DNA from 3 places in the Lysinibacillus sp. RC79 genome. Region 2 is predicted to be linked to each of the others. Evidence: riboswitches for the same ligand, from Rfam matches in the RefSeq annotation. Region 2 holds a riboswitch; each other region holds the start of a gene.
What was found. A riboswitch is a leader RNA that binds a small molecule or an ion and turns the genes downstream of it on or off. The one in region 2 is predicted to bind S-adenosylmethionine.
Positions count from the first base shown of each region.

Region 1: linked by a shared signal. The riboswitch ahead of ABH968_RS21275 (bifunctional homocysteine S-methyltransferase/methylenetetrahydrofolate reductase) and the one ahead of ABH968_RS16825 (Na+/H+ antiporter NhaC family protein) in region 2 are both predicted to bind S-adenosylmethionine.
Region 3: linked by a shared signal. The riboswitch ahead of ABH968_RS27410 (MetQ/NlpA family ABC transporter substrate-binding protein) and the one ahead of ABH968_RS16825 (Na+/H+ antiporter NhaC family protein) in region 2 are both predicted to bind S-adenosylmethionine.

Region 1 covers NZ_JBGCCD010000029.1:31,082-36,170, forward strand. Annotated here, with positions in the region: gene ABH968_RS21265 (protoglobin domain-containing protein) at 1-277, shown strand, start outside; gene ABH968_RS21270 (protoporphyrinogen oxidase) at 538-1,926, shown strand; SAM riboswitch class I at 2,052-2,151, shown strand; gene ABH968_RS21275 (bifunctional homocysteine S-methyltransferase/methylenetetrahydrofolate reductase) at 2,377-4,224, shown strand; gene metH (methionine synthase) at 4,217-5,089, shown strand, end outside.
Region 2 covers NZ_JBGCCD010000018.1:38,913-44,001, reverse strand. Annotated here, with positions in the region: gene ABH968_RS16835 (DUF2812 domain-containing protein) at 1-104, shown strand, start outside; gene ABH968_RS16830 (DUF3951 domain-containing protein) at 557-715, shown strand; gene ABH968_RS16825 (Na+/H+ antiporter NhaC family protein) at 913-2,193, opposite strand; SAM riboswitch class I at 2,303-2,410, opposite strand; gene ABH968_RS16820 (hypothetical protein) at 2,677-3,024, opposite strand; gene crcB (fluoride efflux transporter CrcB) at 3,055-3,384, opposite strand; gene crcB (fluoride efflux transporter CrcB) at 3,381-3,743, opposite strand; gene ABH968_RS16805 (VOC family protein) at 4,418-4,708, opposite strand.
Region 3 covers NZ_JBGCCD010000058.1:1,116-6,204, forward strand. Annotated here, with positions in the region: gene ABH968_RS27400 (PhzF family phenazine biosynthesis protein) at 1-702, opposite strand, end outside; gene ABH968_RS27405 (pyridoxal phosphate-dependent aminotransferase) at 840-2,009, shown strand; SAM riboswitch class I at 2,224-2,329, shown strand; gene ABH968_RS27410 (MetQ/NlpA family ABC transporter substrate-binding protein) at 2,569-3,393, shown strand; gene ABH968_RS27415 (methionine ABC transporter ATP-binding protein) at 3,499-4,524, shown strand; gene ABH968_RS27420 (methionine ABC transporter permease) at 4,517-5,089, shown strand, end outside.

The DNA of each region.
Region 1 (5,089 bases), on a different contig from region 2:
GACGTTACTACATAAAACGAATGAGCGGACAGATAATCTTGTTCATTCGCTTAGTAATATTCAAGAAGAGGTAGCCTCTGGTGAGGAAAATATGGTTCAAACGGAAGGACAATTTACTAACATATTAGAAGCTATGACCGAGGCTAAAGATCAAAATGGTCGGATGGAAAAAGAAGTACAAGCAATAGTAGAAGTACTAAGTGAATTAGGTATTGCTTTTAACGAAGTGAAAAATTCAGCTGGAAAATTAGCTAGCTTTACACAAAATTTAAGTTAGAGATAAGCAAAAGGCAAAGAAAAATGTTGTTTCCTATTTCTTTAGGCGCTACACACTTTAGGGCACAAATAACACTATATCAACTGTCAATATATAATATCCTTTAGGTAGAAAAACGCCTCTAGCAAATATATAGAAAAAAATGGAGCTATCCAATGCGCTGGATAGCTCCATTTTTGCTAAATTTGTAAAGGGTTTAACGTAATTTTCGATAAAAAAAGTTTATACTGAATAAAGAACTAAAAATAGGGGCGGTTAATATGAAAACAGTTGTTGTATTAGGTGGCGGAATTACGGGATTGTGTACGATGCATTATTTACAACGCCAAGTTCAGGAGAAAAACTTAGATGTAAAACTTGTACTTGTTGAAAAAAATACGTACCTTGGTGGCAAGCTTCACTCTGCATATGAACAGGGATTCATCATGGAAACTGGAGCAGATTCTATTGTAGCGCGTCATAAAGGTGTCATGGAGTTAGTAGAGGAACTAAATTTCGAACAAAATCTTGTGTACAACGAAACAGGTATTTCGTATATTTACACAAATAATGAGCTACATGCCATCCCCGCAGACTCAACGTTCGGTATTCCTATGAGCTTACAATCACTTGAGGAAAGCACACTTGTATCAGAGGAAGGCAAAAAAGAAGCATTAAAGGATTTAACAATGCCAAATGAAGAGTTTACAAAGGAAAGTTCAATTGGGGAATTTTTAACGTATTATTTAGGTGAGGAGCTTGTTCAAAACCAAATAGCACCCGTACTTGCAGGTGTATATTCTGGAGATCTAAATCAACTTTCAATTGCTTCCACTTTACCGTATTTAATCGATTACAAAAACGATTACGGTAGTATTATTAAAGGTTTCGATGCAAACAGAGAACAATTCGTGAAAGCTGCCAATAAAAAATTTATTTCATTTAAAAATGGTTTATCATCACTAATAGATCGACTTGAAGAAACATTAACGGATGTAGAAATTATAAAAGGAGTTGCCACTATTAGTGTTAAAAAGCAGGAGAATCAATATTCTGTTACTTTAGCAAACGGTAAAATGATGGAAGCAAATCATGTTGTAATGGCACTGCCAAATGAATCAGTACAAAGCTTATTACAGGATGCATCTTTGAACAGATATTTTGAACAATTCAATACTGCATCCGCCATTACAATTTACTTAGGATTTGATGTACCCGATAATAGATTACCAGCAGATGGAACAGGCTATATTGTGTCACATAATTCGGGTGTTATTTGTAATGCAGCAACGTGGACAAGTCGCAAGTGGAAACACACCTCAGCAGAAGGAAAATTACTTGTACGACTTTTTTATAAGAGCATTAACCCTGAGTATGAGAGATTACGTGTGATGACAGATGAAGAGTTAGCAACTGTTGCCCTAGAGGATGTAAGAAAAAGCTTGGGGATTGAGGAAACGCCAACTATTGTTGACGTGACAAAATGGATCGACCAGATGCCAAAGTATGACTTGGCACATCGTGAAGCGTTGCAAGGTCTTGTACAAGAGCTTGAGAAAAACTATCCAAATTTAACTATAGCGGGATGCTCTTATTTTGGAGTAGGCATAGGTGCATGTATTCAAAATGGTAAAAAAATTGGTGAGGAACTTGCTGGAAAACTATCGTAATTGTTTAAAATAAATCAAAATATAATATTTTTCGTAAAAATTATCCTTTGTTCTGTGAAATAGTCTTGACTCAATCATTCGTAAAGGATATGATTCTTTTAATTATTTAAAAAATTCATACTAAATTCTTATCAAGAGAAGCTGAGGGACTGGCCCTATGAAGCTTCAGCAACCAACTTATTGTCAGGTGCTAAATCCAGAAGACCGTTGTGTCGAAGATGAGAAGGAAAAACAATTACGAAACGACGTAAAAGCCTTCTTTTTTTATAAAAGAAGGCTTTTTTATTTTAACTTCTTTCAGCGGGTGTCCAAACAACCGCCGAAAGAAGTTAAAGCCTCCGGCGGATGTCACGGAAATCGGAAAGGAGTTCTTTGTGCAAGCACAAAGCCGATTCCAGACGCAATTATGCCGAGGCATAATTGATAGATAAGGGAAGAGAGGCTAGTTTTATGGGATTGCTTGAAAGGTTAAAAACGCATGTTCTTACAGCAGATGGCGCAATTGGTACGGTTTTATACGGCTATGGCTTGGAGTACTGCCATGAGGAAATGAATGTACAGAGACCTGAATTAATTGAAAAGATTCATAGAGAATATATAGCAGCTGGTGCCGATATTATTCAAACGAACACTTACGGAGCTAATGCCATAAAATTAGCCCGTTATGGATTAGAATCTTGTGTGCAGCAGTTTAATGAAGCAGCTATAACGATTGCAAAACGAGCAGCGGCAGATGGTGGACAATTTGTCTTAGGTACTATTGGGGGAATCCGTGGTATTCGTAAAAGTGATGCAACGTTAGAGGAAATTTTAGCAACGGTTGAAGAGCAGGCAACTGTTTTACTTGCAGGAAATCCAGATGGCCTTTTACTTGAAACATATTATGATTTTGAAGAGCTAACAGCGACTTTAACAATGCTACGAGCTAAAACGAAATTACCGATTATTGCTCAAGTTTCTATGCACGAACCCGGAATTTTGCAAAATGGAATGAGCTTAAATAACGCCTTACATAAACTTGAAGCGCTAGGTGCTGATATCGTAGGTGTTAACTGTCGCTTAGGCCCTCACCATACTATACAAGCATTCGAAGGAGTAGAGCTTCCTAAGGAGGCATTTATGTCAGCATATCCGAACGCCTCTCTCCTTGATTTGGAGGATGGGCGTGTCGTTTATGAGTCGGAGGCAGATTATTTTGGTCGAGCAGCTGTAGAGCTTCGTGATCAAGGGGTACGTTTAATTGGTGGCTGCTGTGGTACGACACCAAAGCATATTGCCGCAGCGAAAAAGTACTTAGAGGAGCTATCCCCGGTCGAGGAAAAGTATGCAAAGCCAGAAAAAGTAGAGGTTGTCCGTGAGGCAGAGCCAGCAAATTATGAGCCATTACATGTAAAAGTAAAACGTGAACGCTCAGTGATAGTGGAGTTAGATACACCAAGACATTTAGAAATCGAAGGCTTTATTGAAGGTGCAAAAAAAATATATGCGGCTGGTGCAGATGTAGTCATGATGGCAGATAATTCACTTGCTTCTCCGAGGATTAGTAATGTCGCAATGGGTGCCTTACTGAAAGAAACACACGGGGTACGCCCGTTGACACATATAACATGCCGAGATCGTAATTTAATTGGTCTTCAATCACATTTGATGGGATTAAATGCACTAGGGATTCATGATATTTTAGCAGTTACTGGAGATCCGACAAAGGTAGGTGATTTCCCAGGGGCCACTAGCGTTTATGACGTCTCTTCAATGGAGCTCATTCAATTAATAAAACAGTTAAATGAAGGTGTATCGTTCTCAGGGAAACCACTTCGTAAAAAGGCGAATTTCTCTGTAGCAGCTGCATTTAATCCTAACGTACGTGTGCTCGATCGCGCTGTCTCTCGATTAGAAAAGAAAATTGAATATGGGGCAGATTATTTTATTTCACAGCCTGTTTATTCAAAGGAAAAAATCGTGGAAATTTACGAGGCGACAAAGCATTTAGAAACACCAATTTATATAGGCATTATGCCAGTAACGAGCTATAAAAGTGCGGAGTTCTTACACCATGAAGTGCCAGGCATCAAACTATCTGATGATGCGTTAGCACGTATGAAGGCTTGTGGCGAAGAAAAGGAACGCGCAACACTAGAAGGAATTGCAATTGCCAAGGAATTAGTAGAAGTAGCAACGGAATATTTCAATGGTATTTACCTCATCACACCATTTTTACGCTACGATATGACACTAGAATTAATGAAATTTATTGAGCAATTGGATGAACAGAAAAAAGGGGTAAGTATAAATGGCTAAGCACTTGATTGAAGAGCAACTAGAGAAACGAATTTTAATTCTTGATGGCGCAATGGGTACAATGCTACAAAATGAAAATTTATCAGCAGAGGATTTTGGCGGCGAGGAATATGATGGCTGTAATGAAAATCTCGTGCTAACTAGACCAGATGTGCTTGAAAAAATTCATGGAAAATATTTAGAGGCTGGAGCAGATATTATTTGTACAAATACATTTGGAAGTACTCCACTTGTATTAAATGAATATGATCTTGGTGCGAAAGCTGAAGAGATTAATAAACGCGCTGTAGAAATTGCACGCAAAGTAGTGGATGAGTTTTCAACATCCGATTGGCCACGTTTTGTAGCGGGGGCTATGGGACCAACTACAAAAACCTTGTCGGTTACAGGTGGTATTACATTTGATGAGTTAGAGGAAAACTTCTATGTTCAGGCAAAGGCATTAATCGAAGCCGGGGCGGACGTTCTGTTGCTAGAAACTAGTCAGGATATGTTGAACGTTAAGGCAGGAACATTGGGGGTATCTCGTGCCTTTGAAGCAACGGGAAAAGAGCTACCTGTGATGATATCGGGAACAATTGAACCGATGGGAACGACACTGGCTGGTCAAACAATTGATGCTTTTTACATTTCTATCGAGCATATTAAACCATTGTCAGTGGGCTTAAACTGTGCGACTGGACCAGAGTTTATGACTGATCATATTCGTTCACTAGCAGAGCTTTCAACAGGCTATATTAGCTGTTATCCGAATGCAGGTTTACCTGACGAGGAAGGCTGCTATCATGAGTCACCTGAATCGCTGTCACAGAAGCTAAAAGGCTTTGCAGAAAAGGGTTGGCTGAATATAGTTGGGGGATGCTGT
Region 2 (5,089 bases):
GATTTACATATTCCTTTGTTTTTACTGTTCCAGCAGTGATGACTTCTGGTGGAGTTTACTATCATATGTGGAAAAACCTACGATTGAAATCTAAGCATATATAAAGAACGAACAGCTGAAGCTTATCAGCTGTTTTTTCATGTTGTTGAAAAATTATTATGTCAATGAAATTATGCTATTAAATAAAGTAAGGGTGTTCGGCAAAACGAGGGGATTGATTTCCGTTCCAACTGGGCGCATCGGGGAACAGATGTTTTCTTGTGCGAAAGCGAAGCGCAAAAAAACAGCAACTTCTTTGAAAGAAATGGCACGGCGAATGCCTGCAGTAATGAAGTCTTTGCTGAAAAAGAAATAGATGCACCGAACCACAGGAAAAACTGACTTATTGTCGAAATATCATATAATTAAAGTGTGTTTTGGGATAATTATTTTTACAATCTGAGCATGTCAAATGTTTGATGACAATATAATAGTACAGTTGCCTACATTAATTGGTAGTACACCTACAAAATAGGAAAACCATAACTAACTACTCGGTGAGAAAGGATAAGATGGAATGAATATTGGGAATAGCGTTGCGCTTATTGTAAGTCTGATTTTTTCAAGCATTTTGGTTCGTGCAATTTATCGCGTTTTTGTGAAAAAGAAAGTACCTACTATGACCTATACACCATATGATGATGCCATGAATGGAGTAGGAAAACATGACAATTGAACTTTTAAGTGAGTAGTTCAATCCTCAAAAAGTACGGTAATTTTAACAGGTGCCAACTTATTTTAATTAAAGCGAGCTTGCAGACTTGCCTCAAATAAAAAATCCAATCGTTTTGATTAATCTTTTTTCAAAACGATTGGATTATTTTAATTTGAAATCATTCTAAAGATTCATCCGTCACTTTAAAGTGATGAAGTTCAGGCTGTCTTTTTTGCCGGGTATCCGATGAGGATAGCGATAATTCCGCAAATTCCTATAAGGATTGGATAGAACGAGTATTGTAGCATGCTCACTGGCGAAATTCCGGCTACGCTTGCGGCTGCGAGGAATTGGGCTCCGTATGGCAGAATGCCTTGGATCGTACAGGAGAAAATATCTAATATACTTGCGGACTTTCTCGGCTCAATCTCATACTGTTCAGCAATATTTTTTGCAAGCGGACCAGCAATTAAAATAGCAATCGTATTATTGGCCGTAGATAAATTAGTTAAGCCCACTAGGCCAGCAATGCCAAATTCAGCACCTTTTTTCGATTTAATTCTTCGTGTCGCAAGGTAAAGCAGAAAGTCAATTCCTCCGTTAAACTTTATAATCTCCACCATGCCAGCTATTAATATCGCAAGAAATGCCATTTCATACATGCCTGACATTCCTTCGCCAATCTTTTGCAAAAGGCTCATTAAATGATAGCTGCCATCCGCTAAGCCAACAGCCCCGGCAAGAACAATCCCAAATGCTAGAACAAGGAAAACATTCATTCCAGCTAACGCAAAAATAATAACCAAAACATAGGGAACAATTTTTATCCAACTATAGCTTAAATGCTCGACTTGTCCCGTTTCACCCATTGTGATAACCCCTAAAATGATGCTCGTTACAATAGCTGCTGGCAACACAATCCAAAAATTCACCTTAAATTTATCCTTCATTTGTGCGCCTTGTGAACGAACGGCAGTAATTGTTGTATCTGAAATAAAAGATAAATTATCGCCAAACATCGAACCGCCAACAATCGCTGCCATTACTAAAGCCATGGAAAGGTCGATATGCCCGCTTATCCCAACTCCAATTGGCGCCAGTGCAACAATCGTTCCCACCGATGTACCCATAGACAGGGAGATAAAGCAGGCAATGATGAACAGGCCTACGACAAGCAAGTTTGGTGGAACGACCGATAAAGCAAAGTTAACAGTGGAATCCACTGCCCCCATGCCTTTTGCTACCTCTGAAAAGGCACCAGCCAAGAGAAAAATAACAACCATCAGCATGACATTTAAATTTCCTGCGCCTTTACAAAAAATATCAACCTTTTGCGAAAACGATTCTTTTCGATTCATCGCCAGAGCCACAGCACCTGAAATGGAAATGGCTACAATGACTGGAAATGCGTAAAAATCACCTGTAATAACCCCTGAACCAATAAATAAGATCAAAAAAACAACAAATGGGATCAGCGCCCATGGATTCCCTTTCTTCATGTCTACCTCCAAAAAATAAAATTGGACACGTCTTTTGTCCATTCTTTTTTACGAAAAAAAGGCCTCTTCTTGTACCAACAAGAAGAGGCCTTATATCTATAAAACACTCCTCTTATCTATCAAGCCTTTGCCTGCTGGATTTGGCACAGTAACTTAAATCATAAGTTCCGCTGCCGAGATTTCATCGGGCCAGTCCCTCCATCTCTCTTGATAAGAAGCAAATATATTATTTTTTTTCACAATAATAAATATTAAAATAAAAAATCAATATTTGCAACATATTTTTATTCAAACTTTACTCCAAAGTTACATTCTGAAATATTTATGGAGGAAATTTGAACAAATAACAGGGATCAGAGGATAGGAAACTGCGATTTTTTGTACTGCTATGGAAATTTGATGTAACAATTGAAGGGAAAATAAAAGAAGTGTTGTAACAATTACAACTTTAAAAGGAGGCGCCCTTGAGACATCGAGAGGCGCCTAAAACATTTGTGGTAAAAATTCCGTCATAAAGCGTTGATTTTTACGCAGCCATATTTTTAAAATCATACGATGTGTTAGAAGTCGTTGTCTTTTATGTGGTCTAGCCTTTGCCTCTATTAAACTTTGAAGTAGAATACATGTTTCTGTTGCAAATGCTTGAGGATCAACGAGGACGTCTAGTTTATAATCAATTAACTGTGCAGCCTGTACCTTTGCAAGTAAGAGTGCAAAGCGAGTATTCATTTCTGGAAAGTTTTCTTCTAGTTCTAGGTCGATTAAAGTATATAGTGTTTGTTCAATTTCAACTTCAAGCGCTTGTAATTGTTCGATTGATGGCTGTGTCACAAAATCACCTCTAGTTTCTCAAAAATACTGCTACACAAGGAAAAAGCCAAGTGCAGCGAAAAGTAAACCGAATAAAACTGTAGTGCATATATAAACAATCGCTTGTCTCCATTTTTTCTGCTCCAAGAGCTGTAAACATTCAAAACCAAATGTTGAAAAAGTCGTATAGGCCCCTAAAAAACCAATCCCTATAAAATGCCAAATCCAATCACTTGGATGTGATGCAAATAGAAAGCCAAGCGCAAAAGAACCCGTTATATTGATCAAAAACGTTGCCCATGGGTATGTATGGACAATCAATTTTCCTAGATAAAATCTCGTTAGTGCACCCAAAAATCCACCGATACCAATAATTATCATACGATGCGCCCCTTTGCTAGTTTAAATCCTAGCCATGCACAAGCTAAACCGCCAAATACACTCACTAAAATATAAAGACCGGCTTGTAGCCATTTACTATCCTGTAAAAGTAATAGCGTTTCTAAAGAAAATGTCGAAAAGGTTGTAAAGGCACCAAAAAAGCCAGTACCAATTCCTAAAATAATAGGCGTACGTTTTGTAAACGTTGTAAATAGCCATGCTAAACAAAAGCAGCCAATTAAGTTTATGCAAAGTGTCGCAAATGGAAAACCACCGTTATTTGAAAGTGCTAGACCGAGGCTATATCGACAGATGGCACCCAAAAATCCGCCAATTCCAACAGCTAAAAATGATTTCAACGTAAAGACTCCTTACTAAAATGTCTATATTAAAAAGTGTATCATGAGATGCCCATTTTAGATAATAGTTAGGTGTTAAATTAAAGTTGGGTGATAAATTAAAAAAGTTAGGTAATAAATTTAAAAAGTTGGGTGATAAATTAAAAAAGTTAGGCGATAAATAAAAAAAGTTGGGTGATAAACTAAAGTTAGGCGATAAATTTAAAAATTAGGGCGATAAACCTTGAAATTGTTCCGATAAATCGAAAATTTGTTCCGATAAACCTTGAATTTGTTCCGATAAATTGATTTGGACCCTATCGAACTAGCTTTGTTCGATAGGGTCCTCCAGCGATGTTTCAATAACATGTTTTAATTGAAAAATAGAAGATTGTTGACTTTCGCTCTTCTTGAAAATAAAGATAGTTTCTATTATTTCGTTTAACTGCGGCAAACCATAATAGTGAATGTTGGAGTAGTAGTGAAGGTTAATTAGTTAACACAGCCAATCGTATTGTCTATTTGTAGGAATCAAGGACACTTCTTACCGATTTTATTTCCTTCATCGTAAATGGAACTTGATTCTTTTAGCCACTCTGCCATCGCACGTGTATACATACAGCCTCTGCTTCACACAAGTAGTGTAACAGATGAACTTGTTTCTGCTGTCGCAATCATGTCATAATTTATTATTACTATAATTGACCTTTAACATTGTCAATGACAGTAGCAAAATCTTTATTGGCATCAAGACTTTCCGTTATTGTAAAAACATATCCATCTGGATCTTCTAAAGATAATTCTTTTGCATTCCATGGTTGAACTGTCGGTTGTTGAATAATATTCGTTTTATTTTCCAGTGCGGCTTGATAAATACTATGAATATCACTAGAGAATAAATTAATAATGACTGAGTCAAAAGTGTTGACTTCTTCATCCTTCAATAACATTATGTCTTGGTACTTTGCGCCTCTTAAGTGTGTCATTGAAGTTGTTCCGTTAGCATCTGGAAAATCAAATACTGAATTGAAATTTAACTTCTTTCAGCGGGTGTCCAAACACCCACTGAAAGAAGTTAAAGCCTCCGGCGGATGTCACAGAATCGGAAAGGAGTTCTTTGTTGCACAAAGCCGATTCCGGACGCAATTATGCCGAGGCATAATTGATTACGTTTGCATACCATTCCTTTGACTTTTCAATATCTCTTACTTTTAGCTTTACGAATAAGGGCATTTGATAAAATTCATTCATGTCTATTTCCTCCTTTAGGTTCATACAAATTAACCATAAAGGTTTACGTGACGTGAAAGTCAATACAAAAAGTTGTAGTTTTAAATTCTAAATTTTAGTTTTTACTTTTTGTCCTA
Region 3 (5,089 bases), on a different contig from region 2:
TTTTGAAAGCTGTTTGCTAACGATGCTTTCTTTTGATAATTTTTCACACCAGTAAGGTCCTAACGCACCATGAGTGGAACCATTTACATGGTCTTCATCAATACCTTGTGCTGGAGAAAAGAATCTTGAGACAATATCAATCCCCTTATCCTTAGAACGACTTGTAATACAAACACCACGTACAGGGAACTGTTTCATCGCAAGAAAATCAGCTTTAAAATCTGCAATATACCCTTCGTGACTTAGCTCCACTATATAATCCAATTCTGTTTTCCCTACATATGTCGGTTTCATACCAAGCCATTCTTCAAGCTCCAAAGGACATTCAATCTCTTCTAACCGATACTTCTGAATTGTTATTTCAACTAGTTCATTCAACCAATTTGCTTGCAAAGGACCACTTAAAGTCTGAAATGTAATCGAAGAATTGACGGGTACAATCCCTTGTTTCCAGAGTAAAAAAGCACTAGCGATTGTTCCATGTCCACAAATCGGTATTTCCTTTGCTGGCGTAAACCATCTAAGAAAAAAATCATTATCTTTCTTTTGGACAAATGCTGTTGTTGGTACAGGGATCTCCTGAGCAATTTTCTGCATGGTCGCCTCAGGTATTGTTGAATCAAGTAAACAGACTGCTGTGGGATTTCCCTTGTAAAGTTCTGTAGTAAAAGCATTGACGATAAAATATGAGACTTTGTTCAATTTTTTCACCTCAAAATATAATTGGGTCTCTTTTAGTTTTTAGTTAACTGAAAAGACTCTAGACATTTAGTAAAAAAAGTAATACTATTTGCTTCATATCTTTAATAATTATTATATTCTGAAAAAGGTGAACATGCATGGAATTCTCAAAAAAACTACAGCAACTCCCAACTCAATTTTTTGCAGCACTTGTGCAAAAAGTAAACGCTGCTCTAGCTGAAGGGCGTGATGTTATCAATCTTGGTCAAGGTAATCCAGATCAGCCCACTCCTCCTCACATTATTAAAGCATTACAGGAGGCAGCAGAAAATTCTCAAAATCATAAATACTCTCCATTTCGTGGCATAGCTGAATTACGCCAAGCAGCAGCAAGCTTCTACAAACGTGAATACAATGTTGACATTGACCCTGAAACAGAGGTAGCTATTCTTGGTGGTACGAAAATCGGTCTTGTTGAGCTACCGTTAGCCGTTTTAAATCCCGGTGATACAATGCTATTACCGGATCCAGGATATCCAGATTACTTATCTGGTGTTATATTAGGTGATGTTAATTTTGAAGTCATGCCACTTTTTGCAGAAAATAATTTCCTGCCTGATTATAATGCTTTATCCGATGAAGTAAAAGAAAAGGCGAAGCTGCTTTACTTGAATTACCCGAATAACCCAACTGGTGGTACTGCAACACTTGAATTTTTCGAGGAAACAGTACGCTTTGCAAAAGAGCACAATATTATCGTATCACATGATTTTGCCTACGGGGCGATTGGGTTTGACGGCAATAGACCTATCAGTTTCCTGCAAGCAGACGGTGCGAAAGATGTCGGTATTGAAATGTATACATTATCCAAAACGTATAATATGGCAGGCTGGCGCATTGGTTTTGCAGTTGGTAACCCCGATATTGTTGCAGCCATTAACCTTATTCAAGATCATCTATTCTGTAGTCAATTTCCTGCAGTGCAACAAGCCGCGGCAGTTGCACTTACTGCTTCCCAGAGTTGCGCGGATGGGCTAAGAGTGACTTACGAGCATCGGCGAAACGTCCTGATCGAAGAAGCTCAGCGAATTGGTTGGCAAGTAACAGCACCGAAAGGCTCTTTCTTTGCATGGCTCCCTGTTCCATTAGGTTTTACGAGTGAACAATTTGCCGATTTATTGCTCGACAAAGCTGATATCGCAGTAGCTGCAGGCAATGGTTTCGGTCAATATGGTGAAGGCTATGTACGGGTTGGCTTACTTGTTAACGAAGACCGCTTACGTGAAGCGATCAGCAGAATTGAAAAATTAAACTTATTTAGCTCATGAACATTTCAATTCCCCTACCTTCCATTAGCTCAAACTTGCTATGGAAACAGTTTTTCATTTCACAATCTTTTTTTAGTTGCTCCAGCCCTTCTTCTAGCGGATTCTGTTTCAACTAAATATTATAATAAAATAAAAAATTTTAAAAATTCGATTGACTTACTATATCCTATAATTTATATTAGTTCTATCGGATTTACAAAAAAATATTATAAATCTCTTATCAAGAGTAGCTGAGGGACTGGCCCTATGAAGCTCGGCAACCTCCTTTTTTTAAGGAAGGTGCTAAATCCTGCAAACGATTATCGTTTGAAAGATAAGAGAGGACACTTTTTCATGAGCCTCTCTTAATTTTTTAAGAGAGTTTTTTTTATCTTCATTTATATGAAGATAAAAGCCTCCGGCGGATGTCACGGATTTTGAAAGGAATGAATTGTGCTAGCACAATTCAAAATCCGGACGGCATTGTTTATCTGTAGCGAAAGCAAAGCGTCAGCTACAATTACGCCAAGGCGAAATTGTTTTTTTAATAACCGATAAAACAACTTTGGAGGTATGTTTCATGAAAAAGAAAAACAAATTTTTACTAGGTTTAGCGAGTCTCACATTGGTAGCAGCATTAGTAGGCTGTGGTACTAAAGAAGACAGTAAAGGTAAGGCTATTAATGAAAATAAAATTGTAGTGGGTGTAACTTCTGGTCCACACGAACAAATTGCAGAAGTTGCTGCAAAAGTTGCCAAAGAAAATGGTTTAGAAGTAGAACTAAAAACTTTCTCTGATTATGTTTTACCAAATACATCGTTAGCCGAGGGTGATCTTGATGTAAACAGCTATCAACACAAGCCATTCCTCGAAACATTTAACAAAGATCACAATACAGATTTAGTGCCAGTAGGAAAAACAATTTTAAATCCTCTGGGCATATACTCTGAGAAATATAAATCACTCGATGAAGTTCCTGATGGTGCAACATTCGGATTACCAAATGATCCAACAAACGGAGCTCGTGCCCTATTTGTCCTTCAAGAGGCCGGCTATATTAAATTAAAAGACGGTACCGGCTTAACAGCATCTATTCGCGATGTGGAAGAAAATAAAAAGAATTTAAAATTCATAGAATTAGAGGCTGCACAAATTCCAAAACAGCTTAGTGAAGTAGATGTAGCAGCTATTAATACGAACTTCGCACTTGATGCTGGCATTAACCCTAAAAAAGATTCCATCCTTTTAGAATCTACGGACTCTCCATATGTGAATTACATTGTAGTACGTGCTGAAAACAAAGATGACCCAACGATCAAAAAATTTATTGAAGCTTATCAATCTGATGAAGTACGTAAATTTATAGAAGAAAAATTCCAAGGTTCTGTAATTCCAAGCTGGTAAGTGACGATTAAGGACCTTTCATAAAATCGAGAATCTGCGAGACTCCTACAGGAAAGCTAGCAGATTCTTGCTTTATAGAAGGTCTTAGAAAGGAGATATCACAGTATGATTCAATTAGAAAATATAACAAAAGAATTTAAAACTAAAAAAGGTATCGTCAAAGCAGTAGATGGTATTAACTTACATGTCAATAAAGGTGAAATTCATGGAGTTATTGGCTATAGTGGCGCAGGAAAAAGTACCCTTATTCGCTGTGTCAATTTATTAGAGCGTCCAACAACAGGAAAGGTATTAATCGATCATGTAGATATTACTTCCCTTTCTCTAAACGACCTTCGCAAAACTCGTCGAAAAATCGGGATGATTTTCCAGCATTTTAACCTCTTAAAAACAGCGACTGTTTACAACAATATCTCGGTACCATTAAAGCTTCTTGGCTATAATGACTCTGAAGTGAAAAAACGCGTTGCAAAATATGCAGAAATTGTTGGCCTAACAGAGAAATTAGATAGTTATCCTAGCCAGCTTTCAGGTGGTCAAAAACAACGTGTCGCTATTGCACGTGCCCTTGCCCAAGAGCCTGAAATTTTGCTCAGTGATGAAGCGACAAGTGCACTCGATCCTGAAACAACTGACGCCATTCTTGAGCTTCTCTTGAAAATTAATCGTGAGCTAGGCATCACTATTTTACTCATTACACATGAAATGAATGTTATTCAAAAAATTTGCGATGATGTATCCGTTCTTGAATCAGGGACAGTTGTGGAATATGGCTCTGCTATAGAACTATTTTCGAAGCCTCAGCATCCAACGACACGAAAATTTTTAAATACCATTTCTCAACGTAATTTATCCCCTTCCCTTATCGAGCAATTAAATGTTTCGGGAAGCGTTATTCGTTTAACATTCCTTGGTGAAAGTACAGGGAAACCATTACTAGCAGAAGTGAGCAAAGTTTATGATGTACAACCAAATATTTTAACAGCCAATATCATTGAATTAAAAAACGGCATTGTCGGTAATATTGTCGTGCATCTACACGGTGAGTCACATATCGTAGATAAAGCACTTAAGTATTTTGCAGAAAATGGGGTAAGCGTTGAAGAATTAGGAGGCGAATTAAATGAATAGCATTCAAAGCTTCTTTGCAGATTGGTCAGATGTTATTGGGAAATCCATTATCGAAACCTTCCAAATGGTCGGGATTTCATTATTCTTTTCTATTTTAATTGGGATTCCGTTAGGGCTTTTAATCGTTTTAACTCGTCCGGGGCAATCATTTGAAAATAAATTTCTCTATCAATTTTTCAATTTATTTATTAATATTATTCGCTCTGTACCGTTCATTATTTTACTATTCTTCATTTTACCGTTCACGAAGCTAATCGTTGGCACAACTATTGGTGTAAAAGGTGTTATTGTGCCGCTTGTTGTTTATACAGCTCCTTATATTGCGCGACTTATGGAAACGGCACTTTTAGAAGTTGATCCAGGTGTTGTGGAAGCTTATACAGCAATGGGTATTAAACGTCGTCATATTATTTGGAATGTCTTACTACGTGAGGCTCGCCCATCTATTATTTTAGGCTTAACGATTGCCACAATCGGTCTTATAGGCGCAACAGCAATGGCAGGAATGGTTGGTGCTGGTGGTTTAGGTGACCTTGCATACCGTTACGGTCATTTACGCTATGAG